3 regions of the Mesorhizobium sp. RSR565B genome follow, and region 1 is predicted to be linked to each of the others. Evidence: predicted binding sites of a transcription regulator. Region 1 holds the regulator's gene; each other region holds the start of a gene.
The links. The regulator LexA, encoded in region 1, represses DNA repair genes until DNA is damaged. The targets are predictions, from matches to a motif close to TGTTCNNNNTGTGTTCNG.

Region 1 (3,277 bases):
CCGTCGAGATAAATCACGCCTTGCGGTAAGACAAAGCGTCCACGCATGGAGCGCAGCGGATCGGCGGCATCCATTGCTTCGATTGCAGCGAGATCGGGTGTCATCATGATCCGGCGCCCCTCCATGGACAAACGCGCGCGGCGGAGCCTGCCCGCCCAAACATGCCGGCGATCTTGAGTGGTCGCCCTTGAGCTGTCAAACATTATATATAATTCACCCATTGAAAGGCTTTGATATATAATACTCAGCCGAGCGTTTATGTCTGATGGATCACGATGCTGGATGACGAGCAGACCTCGAAGACGGAAGTGGCCTATCGCCTGCTCAGGCGCGATATTCTTGCGACCCGGCTGGCGCCTGCCGCGCCGTTGAAGCTGAGCACGCTGCGCAACACCTACGGCATCGGCTGGACGCCGTTGCGCGAGGCGCTGTCGCGGCTGGAGGCGGAACGGCTTGTGACCGCCATCAGCAACCGCGGGTTTGCGGTCGCTCCCGTCTCTCGGGCGGAGCTCGAGGATTTGGCGCGTGCGCGGCTGGTGGTCGAACTGCCCCTGCTGGTGGAATCGGTCGAGAAGGGCGACCGCGAGTGGGAAGACGCGGTCGTTGCCGCCCACTATCGTCTCTCACGGTGCGGGTCTGTTCTCGACGATCCATCGGATGATGCGGTCGACGCGTGGTACGAAAAACACGAGGCCTTCCATGCGGCGCTGCTCAGTGCCGCGACATCCAGCTGGCTGCTGCGCTTCAATGCAACGATTTCCGACCAATTGCATCGCCATCACCGCTTTCTGGGTTTGGCCCCGACGCTGCGCGCCGCCGCCGGCCGCACGGATGGGCACCGGAAGGCCGTGGCGGCCCTGCGCGACGCCGTGGCGATCGAACACCATACCGCCCTGATGGAAGCGGCCCTCGATCGCGACGTCGAACGTGCGAAAACTCTGATGACCGCTCACATCGGCTACACGCTGCGGGTCTATGCCCAGAGCGAACCCGGCGCGGATGCTGCGCAGCCCCGTCCGAAAAGGAAGCGGCGATCGTAGCCGACGACGCAGGCCACTTGTCTTCGTTTCACCCCGTTGCTGGCAACTGGGCGCAGGCGGCGCTCGCAGCGCCGAACGTTACGCTGAACAAAACGTCAACACATTCATTAAACTTTAAAAGGTTGCGGAACACAACTGGAACAGATAGTGTTTGTTCTGGGTTTGTTTTTTCTGATTCTGGTTTCAGAACCCTTGGGGGCCGCGATGCTGACGCGCAAACAACATGAGCTTCTGATGTTCATCCATGAACGCCTGAAGGAGAGCGGAATCCCGCCGTCCTTCGACGAGATGAAGGAAGCGCTCGACCTCGCCTCCAAGTCCGGCATCCACCGACTGATCACAGCGCTTGAGGAGCGCGGTTTCATTCGCCGGCTGCCGAACCGGGCGCGCGCGCTGGAAGTGCTGCGGCTACCCGACTCGATCGCACCAGGCCTCAACGCGGCGAGGAAGTTTTCGCCGAGCGTCATTCAGGGCAGTCTTGGTCAAGCCGGCCAAGGGCAAGGCGGCCAGGGACAAGGCGGGATGGGCCAAGGCGGTCTCGGCCGCCAGATCAGGCCGGGCTCGCCGTCGCGTTCGATGTCTGCCGGCAATGACGATGCCGTTTCCTCGATTTCAATCCCGGTGATGGGACGCATCGCCGCCGGCGTGCCGATCGACGCCATCCAGCATCAGACCCATTCGATCTCGGTGCCGCCCGACATGATCATGGGCGGTGAACACTACGCGCTCGAGGTCAAGGGCGATTCGATGATCGAGGCCGGCATTTTCGATGGCGACACGGTCATCATCCGCAATGCCGACACAGCCAGCCCCGGCGAGATCGTGGTGGCGTTGGTCGACGATGAGGAAGCGACCCTGAAACGCTTCCGCCGCAAGGGCGCCTCGATCGCCCTGGAAGCCGCCAACCCGGCCTACGAGACCCGCATTTTTGGACCGGACAGGGTGAAGGTGCAGGGCAAGCTTGTCGGATTGATCCGGCGCTACTGAGCCGGCTTGGGTTTGTACTTTTCACGCTGGTTGTAAGGCGGCAGGCCGCGCGCGTCGCGGGAGAAGCGGCGTTGCTCCTGCCAGGGGCGATACGGCTTGTCGACGGCGAACCGGATGGTTGGCGCTGCCGCTGCCGATTGCGGATCGAAGAAGACGGCGGCGCTGCCGTCGCGGGCCAGCTGTTTCTTCGTCACGACCAGGACCAGCGGGTCGCGGCACGGATTGTAGGCGGTGGCGTCATCGATGACGATCAGGCTCGCGAAGGCACAGGCCGGCCGCGCCGTCTTGCGGTCTTTCGCAAGAGCTACAATGGCTCCGGAAGGGTGTCGAGCGATACAGAGATCGCCGGTGCAATAGAAGGGCGAGCCGGGCGGCAGATCGAGCGGATCGAGATCGAACCGCGTATCTGTTGCCTCGAAAATCTCGGGCGGGACAATGGTTTCGGCCCGCAGCGCCCGTTTCCAATTGTCCGTGGTGAATTCGTTGGAGCGTTCGCGGTTGAGGGCGAGTTCGCCGCCACCGATCGGCATGGCCACCAAATGTGCGTCCTCGGATATGAGCACGTCGGGCGTAAGCACCTGCGGCACCGTCAACAGGCCGGCCAGCGCGAAAGGCACGGCCGCCAGCCTGAGCCAGGTGGTGGCCATGGTGGCGATGACGAGGGCGACTGCCACCAACAGCACCGAGCGGATGGAGATCAGCCCGACGGCGTCGACCGGCGAGCGCTCGGAAATCCAGGCCGATATAGCGATCATCGCCATCAGACCCTTGCCCATCACATAGAGGAACGGCCCGTCGGCGCCGAACGGCATCGCCAGTGCGCTGAGCACGGCAAAGGGCATGACGATCAACGAAACAATCGGCATCACGGCCAGATTGGCGATCAGGCTGAGCGGCGACACACGCTGAAAATGCCAGATGGCGAACAGCAAGGTTGCACTGCCGGCGATGATCGAGGTCATGGCGAGGCCGCCCATGGCCAGCGCGAATTTTCGCGACAGGAAGCCGACGAAGGAGCGCTTTGCCAGCGGCGTTCTCACCTTGTCGGCGCGGTAATCGGCCCAGCCGGCATAGGCGCCGACAAGGGCGGCTGTGGCGGCAAACGACATCTGGAAGCTGGGACCGACCACCTCGTGCGGCGACACCAGGATGACGGCAATGGCGGAGATCGCCAGATTGCGCATGGTGAGCGCGGCACGATCGAAGAGTACCGCGACCAGCATGACCGCTAGCATGATGAAACTGCGCTC
Region 2 (3,277 bases), 2.7 Mb from region 1:
GCTCGGCATTCTTCAAGTCGACCAGCGGCTTCAGCAAGGATTCGATCTGGAAATTGACGAAGCGCTCGGCGCGCGCGGCGACCTTGTCGCGGGCGGGACCGGTCAACTGCTCGTCGGCCAAAAGCACCAGGCGCGGCTTCAGCGCGTCCTCGCCGGCAACCAGCGTGCCGATCGGCGCGCCGATCCAGCGCAGCGTGCCGTCGGAGCCGAGCGCAAGGTCGCCATTGGCGCAGGCGCCGAAGCGTTCGGCACGTGCCTCGAACTCGGCGGCCAGCGCTTTTTGCGCTGCCGTACGCACGGCCTTGGCGTCTTCGCCGCCGGCGCTCTGATCGGCGGTGAAGCGGAACCCTTGCAACTCGCCGACATGATGGCCTTCGACAAGGACGGTTCCGGTAGGACTGATTTCGGCTTCAGGCATTGTATTTTCTCTAAGGCGCCGCATGAGGACGGAAGTCCTGCGGTCTACAAACCGTTTCGTCAACCGCTCATGCAGCGCATCCGACAATCTGTCTTCGATTTCGCGCGTCTTTTCCCGCCAGTGTGCCTGATCGGCCAGCCAGCCCGGCCGGTTGGACACGAATGTCCAGGTGCGGATCTGCGCAATGCGGTGCGACAGCGTGTCGATGTCCCCCTCGGTCGTATCGGCGCGGCGCACCTGCTCGGCCATGTAGTTCTCGTCGACATGGCCGTGTTTGGCGAGGTCGGTGTAGATAGAAGCGATCAGGTCGGAGTGCTGGGCCGGCGCGATCTTGCGGTAGTCCGGCAACGCGCAGGCTTCCCACAGCAGCGCCACGCGCTTGGCATTGGTAGCCAGCGCGCGGATGTCCTCGTCGCGGGAGAGATGTTCGAGCGCCTGCGCATCGACCGCCGGCAGCGCCCGCGTCAGGCCTTCGACCGGCGCGTTGGTTTCGATCGAGCGCTTCAGCGCGTCGAGGCTGGCGAAGTCGAAATGCGCGGTGCGCCATTGCAGCACCTTCACCGGATCGAACTCGTGCCCCTCGATGCGCTTGACCAGTTCCTCGTCCAGCGGATCGACCTGGCCGGTGACGCCGAAGGTGCCGTCGCGCAGATGCCGGCCGGCGCGGCCGGCGATCTGGCCGAGCTCGGCCGCAGTCAGGTTGCGGTACTGGTAGCCGTCGAATTTGCGGTTCTGGGCGAAGGCGACATGATCGAGATCAAGGTTGAGGCCCATGCCGATGGCGTCGGTGGCGACGAGATAGTCGACGTCGCCTGCCTGGAACATTGCCACCTGGGCGTTGCGGGTGCGGGGCGACAGCGCGCCGAGCACGACTGCCGCTCCTCCTTGCTGGCGGCGGATCAGCTCAGCGATGGCATAGACCTCGTCGGCGGAGAAGGCGACGATGGCCGTACGCCGCGGCAGGCGGGTCAATTTCTTCGAACCGGCATAGGCCAAGTGCGACAGGCGAGGGCGCGTCACCACCGAGACGCCTCTCAGCAGCTTTTGCAGGATGCCATGCATGGTGGCCGCGCCGAGCAGCAGCGTTTCCTGGCGGCCGCGCAGGTGCAGGATACGGTCGGTGAAGATGTGGCCGCGCTCGAGGTCGCCGGCGAGCTGCACCTCGTCGATGGCGACGAAGGCAACGTCGGTCTCGCGCGGCATGGCTTCGACGGTGCAGACCGAATATTTCGCGCCGGGCGGCTGGATTTTTTCCTCGCCGGTGATGAGCGCCACCTTGTGGGCGCCGACCTTTTCGCAGACGCGGGCATAGACCTCGCGCGCCAGAAGGCGGAGCGGCAGGCCGATAATGCCGCTCTCATGCGCCACCATGCGCTCGATGGCGAGATGGGTCTTGCCGGTGTTGGTCGGACCCAGCACGGCAGTCACGTCGCGGCCCGACAGGATCAGCGGCTCGGTGTGTTTCGGCTGGATGTTCATCGGCCTGGAGATGAGGCTTTCTGCATCGTGTTGTCGGGAGCGCGCCTCGCGTGGCGCGTATGACAGGCGACACATAGGGATTTCAGGCGCGAAGCGAAAGCGGAATGTTCCGGCCGGCAATCCCACGGTTCGTCTTTGAGGTCTCAATTAACAGTTGGAACGAGTCTGGAACGAATCGGCGACGAATCAGTGACTCCGGTAGATTCAGCTTTTGTTCACGGCTACATGTGGATTTTGCGAGCCTGAGTCTCACCATATGCTGAATCGCGGAAACTGGCCCGATTCCTGCAAGGCGACCATTGGCGTTAACCTTTGCCGGCGGGGCATCGTCGTGATCCGATACGCCTCGGCCAACATTATGAAATTGTTGAATTTTCTTAATCGGCCTTAACCATTTGCCGGTGATTTTCGGCCTTGGTCGTTAACGTTGCGCTCAAAGCCGGAACGAATCGGCTATGAATCAGCGATGGCGGGATTTTCCTGGTTTGTTCACCCCAACATGTTGTGTTATCCACAGCTTGTCCACCGAGAATTCACAGCTTGCGAACCGGGTTTTGCACAGGGCGCCTGGAAATCGTTAATCTTTGCGTGCCGGAACGGGTCAATGTCTAGCGCGCAGCCCGGGAACATCGCCGGCCGGCGATGAAAAAACGGGCCATAAGCCGGCCCGTCCTACCGGGCGAAATGCTGTCGTTCAGGCGAAATACTGGCCGCCATTGGCTGTGATGGTCGAACCGGTGATGAAGCCGGCGTCTTCGGAAGCGAGGAAGACGACGCAACGCGCGATCTCTTCCGGTTCGCCGAGGCGGCCGACCGGAATCTGCGGGATGATGCGTTCATTCAGCACCTTCTCGTCGATCGCCTTGACCATCTCGGTGGCGATGTAGCCGGGGCAGATGACATTGACTGTGATGCCCGCGCGCGCGCCCTCCTGCGCCAGCGCCTTCGAGAAGCCGATGTCGCCGGCCTTTGCGGCGGAATAGTTGACCTGGCCGGCCTGGCCTTTCTGGCCGTTGATGGAGGAAATGGTGATGACGCGGCCGAATTTGCGGTCGCGCATGCCGCCCCACAGCGGATGCGTCATGTTGAAGACCCCAGACAGATTGGTGTCGATGACTTCCTTCCACTGCTCGCGCGTCAGCTTGTGGAACATGGCGTCGCGGGTAATGCCGGCATTGTTGACCAGCACCGAGACCGGGCCGAGATCGGCCTCGACCTGTTTGATTCCGGCGGCACAGGCGTCGTAGTCGGCGACCGACCATTTGTAGGCCTTGATGCCGGTTTGTGCGCTGAACTTCCCCGCTGCCTCGTCATTGCCGGCATAGTTGGCGGCAACGGTGTAACCGGCATTCTTCAGGCCGATCGATATGGCGGCGCCGA
Region 3 (3,277 bases), 4.6 Mb from region 1:
AGCCCGGCCTCGCCGGTCAGCGTGACCGGGCTGTCCTCGCCATAGACCTTGAGCACGTCTTGCGCCGGATGGCCGACCAGCAGCGTCAACTGGTGCTTGAGGCTGCGCCTGTTGTGGCTGCCTTTGACATAGACATGCGGGCCGGTGCCGGCATCGCAGGGCTTGAGATAGAAGAAGAATTTCAGCATCCGCCAGTCGTCGAGATCGAAATGATATTTGCCGAGCGAGGCAAGGTTCTTGTCGGCGTCGGAAGCCTCGCCGGTCGGAAAGCTCCACCAGACACGCGTGGTGATCAGCTTTGCCTGCCCGCCCAGATAGTGCTGGGCGATGTCGAGCAGCAGCGGGTCGTTCTGGATGGCGAGTGCCGCCTTGCAGCCGAGGATGCGCTCGAAATAGTGTCCGCTGAGCAAAGAGCGGCCGAACCGCTTCTCGGCTTCTGCGTGTTCTCCGGGCATGAATTCGAGCCGGCGGTCGAAATTGCCGAAGCACGGCGTGCTCTGAGCAAAGCTGGCGATCTCTTCGTGGATTGCCTGCGGAAGGACCAGTCCGGAGAACAGGCCATCGGTGCGCAGCGCCGCGACGATCGACTTGAGGTCGACGCCCCTGAACATCGTCGCTCCGGCACTCTGCGCGGGGCGCGCGGCTTTGGCGCCAAGCCAGTGCAGCTTGCGCGCCGGCATGGTGCGGGCAAGCACGAACATCGGCAGCCATGCGGGATTTTCGCGCAGGTCGGACAGATAGGTCGGGATACGCACCGCGATGCGGCGGAGCAGGCTGCCGTTGCGGGCAATGGCTTCCAGACTGGGGGCGCCGGATTTGTCAGGGGACGAAAGGTTCATCGGGGTCCTCAGATATGAACGGCAGCAACGACGACGCGGCGCTTGCTTACCGCTCCGGCACTACCCAAACCCCGATATCCCGCATCAACGGAATGCTAATCCCGCGTCAGCTTTTGTGCAATGCACAATAGCTTTTTGCGGCGAAAAAGAGGGATGGTGCTGCGACCGTGCCAATGCGGATGAGACGCCGACGCTGCCCCTCATCCGCCCTTCGGGCACCCTTCTCCCTGGGAACGGGAAAAGGGAGAAACATCACTTCTTCGGCGCCAGCCAGATTTCGGCGTCGAGCCGCCTGGTGGCGAGACCGCGCGCAAGGGCTTCGGCGCTGTGCGCGTTCTTCGACAGGGCAGCGGCCTGGCGCTTGCTGATGACCAGCCCTTCGGCCAGCGCCCGGTTGCCCGAAAACACCCGTGACAGGAACGGCGTGCGGCTGCCGCGCGCACGGCAAAAGCGCGCCGGCATGGTTTGCCGCGCCGTGTGAGCGACAACGTCGTCGATCCAGCCCTCCGCCAGCCTTGCGCCGGGTTCCAGAAACAGCAGCCAGTCACCCTTCGCCTGCCTGATTCCCGCGGCAATGCCGCCGGCCACGAAGTGGCAGCCGGCATGATCGGCAACCCGATGCGTCTGGTCGGTCGAGCCGGTGTCGCAGACGATGACATCGCGCACCACGCCCTCGACCGCGCCGCCGATCAACGAGGCGAGCGTGCGGGCAAGGCCTTCTTCGTCATCCCGGGTTTCGATGAGAACGCTGAGCATTTTTAGCCGAATAGCGGAAAGCCCGGCGCAGCGCCAGTTTTGCATGGCCCAACGAAAAAGTTCTTGCTTTGTTCTCATCAGCGAAATAGGATTATTTTCATGAACAGAGCTATTCGACAGCCAGCCGACAGTCCTTGGGAAAGGGCCAAAATGGAACATATCGTGCGTGCGGACATTGCTGCTTTCGGAGCAGGGCGAGCCGAGATGGCCAATGCGATGATCGAACAGAGCGGCATGCGCGTCCGTCCGGATCGCAACCGCGGCCGTTCCGCGGGCATCAACCCGTCCGGCCGGTTCGAGCCGGTCAGCCGGCATGTGTTCGACGACGGCTGGAATTCGCTGGAGGAATTGCCGCCGTTCAAGACCGAAGTGCAGGTCGAGAAGCCGCGCACCATCATCACCCGCAACGAATCGCCCGACATTTCCTTCGACCGCTCGATCAACCCCTATCGCGGCTGCGAGCATGGCTGCGTCTATTGTTTCGCCCGGCCGACGCATTCCTTCATGGGCCTGTCGCCGGGGCTGGATTTCGAAGCGAAGCTGTTTGCCAAGCCGGATGCGGCGCGGCTGCTCGACAAGGAACTGTCGAAGGATGGCTATCAGCCGCGCACCATCGCCATCGGCACCAACACCGATCCCTACCAGCCGATCGAGAAACAATACCGGATTATGCGCGAGATCCTCGAAGTGCTGGAGGCGCGCGGCCATCCGGTCGGCATCGTCACCAAATCCCATCTGGTGACGCGCGACATCGACATCTTGTCGCGCATGGCCGAACGCGGGCTGGCCAAGGTGGCGCTGTCGGTGACGACGATGGACCGCATGCTGGCGCGCACCATGGAGCCACGCGCGTCGACGCCGACCAAGCGCCTCGAGGCGATCCGGCAGCTTTCCGATGCCGGCATCCCGGCCTCTGTCATGGTGGCGCCGATCATCCCCGGCCTGACCGACCAGGAGATGGAGCGTATCCTCGATTCGGCACGCGCCGCAGGCGCCCGCGAGGCCGGCTATGTGATCCTGCGCCTGCCGCTCGAGGTGGCGCCGATCTTCAAGGACTGGCTGCTGCGCCATTATCCCGACCGCTACCGGCACGTGATGTCGCTGATCCGTTCGATGCGCGACGGCAAGGACTATGATTCGGAATGGGGCAAGCGGATGAAAGGCGCCGGCCCCTATGCCTGGCAGATCGGCCGGCGCTTCGAGATCACGGCCAAGCGGCTCGGCCTCAACGCCGAGCGGCGCACGCTCCGAACCGACCAGTTTGTAGCCGCCGCCAAGGCGACCGAGCAGCTGATGCTGCTCTGAAAGTAGCGCCTGCCCTGCCCTCGTGGTTGGCAGGCGACCCAAGAATCCCGTCCGGCCTGTCCCCCGGCCTGCAGACGGTGCCCTCCCGGTCTTGCCCCACTCGACCCTGGAGGGACTTGCGGAGAATCGGAGCCGATGCGAACCTCGCCGCAACATGGCTCGCGCGCGTTCCGATTCTCCGCTTCTTTTAGAAATCGTCGAAAAGCCCGACTTCTCCTTCGAGACGAAGGCGATGGCTGAAGGCCTTTGGCCGGTGGCAGGCATGGACGAGGCCGGCCGCGGTCCGCTGGCGGGGCCGGTGGTGGCGGCGGCGGTGATCCTCGATCCCGCCAACATTCCCGACGGGCTAGACGATTCCAAACGGCTCAACCATTTGC

Region 2: a site for LexA is predicted at 2,053-2,070, ahead of ACYG9R_RS13565 (helicase-related protein). Genes of this name have one in related genera too.
Region 3: a site for LexA is predicted at 1,654-1,671, ahead of ACYG9R_RS04175 (PA0069 family radical SAM protein). Genes of this name have one in related genera too.

What each region holds. Positions count from the first base shown of each region.
Region 1 covers NZ_JBTTIE010000001.1:5,472,682-5,475,958, forward strand. The annotation lists gene kynU (kynureninase) at 1-107, opposite strand, end outside; gene ACYG9R_RS26355 (GntR family transcriptional regulator) at 276-1,040, shown strand; gene lexA (transcriptional repressor LexA) at 1,245-2,027, shown strand; gene ACYG9R_RS26365 (ComEC/Rec2 family competence protein) at 2,021-3,277, opposite strand, start outside.
Region 2 covers NZ_JBTTIE010000001.1:2,790,581-2,793,857, forward strand. The annotation lists gene ACYG9R_RS13565 (helicase-related protein) at 1-1,897, opposite strand, end outside; gene phbB (acetoacetyl-CoA reductase) at 2,592-3,277, opposite strand, start outside.
Region 3 covers NZ_JBTTIE010000001.1:831,136-834,412, forward strand. The annotation lists gene ACYG9R_RS04165 (hypothetical protein) at 1-839, opposite strand, end outside; gene ACYG9R_RS04170 (glycosyltransferase) at 1,092-1,595, opposite strand; gene ACYG9R_RS04175 (PA0069 family radical SAM protein) at 1,746-2,900, shown strand; gene ACYG9R_RS04180 (ribonuclease HII) at 3,055-3,277, shown strand, end outside.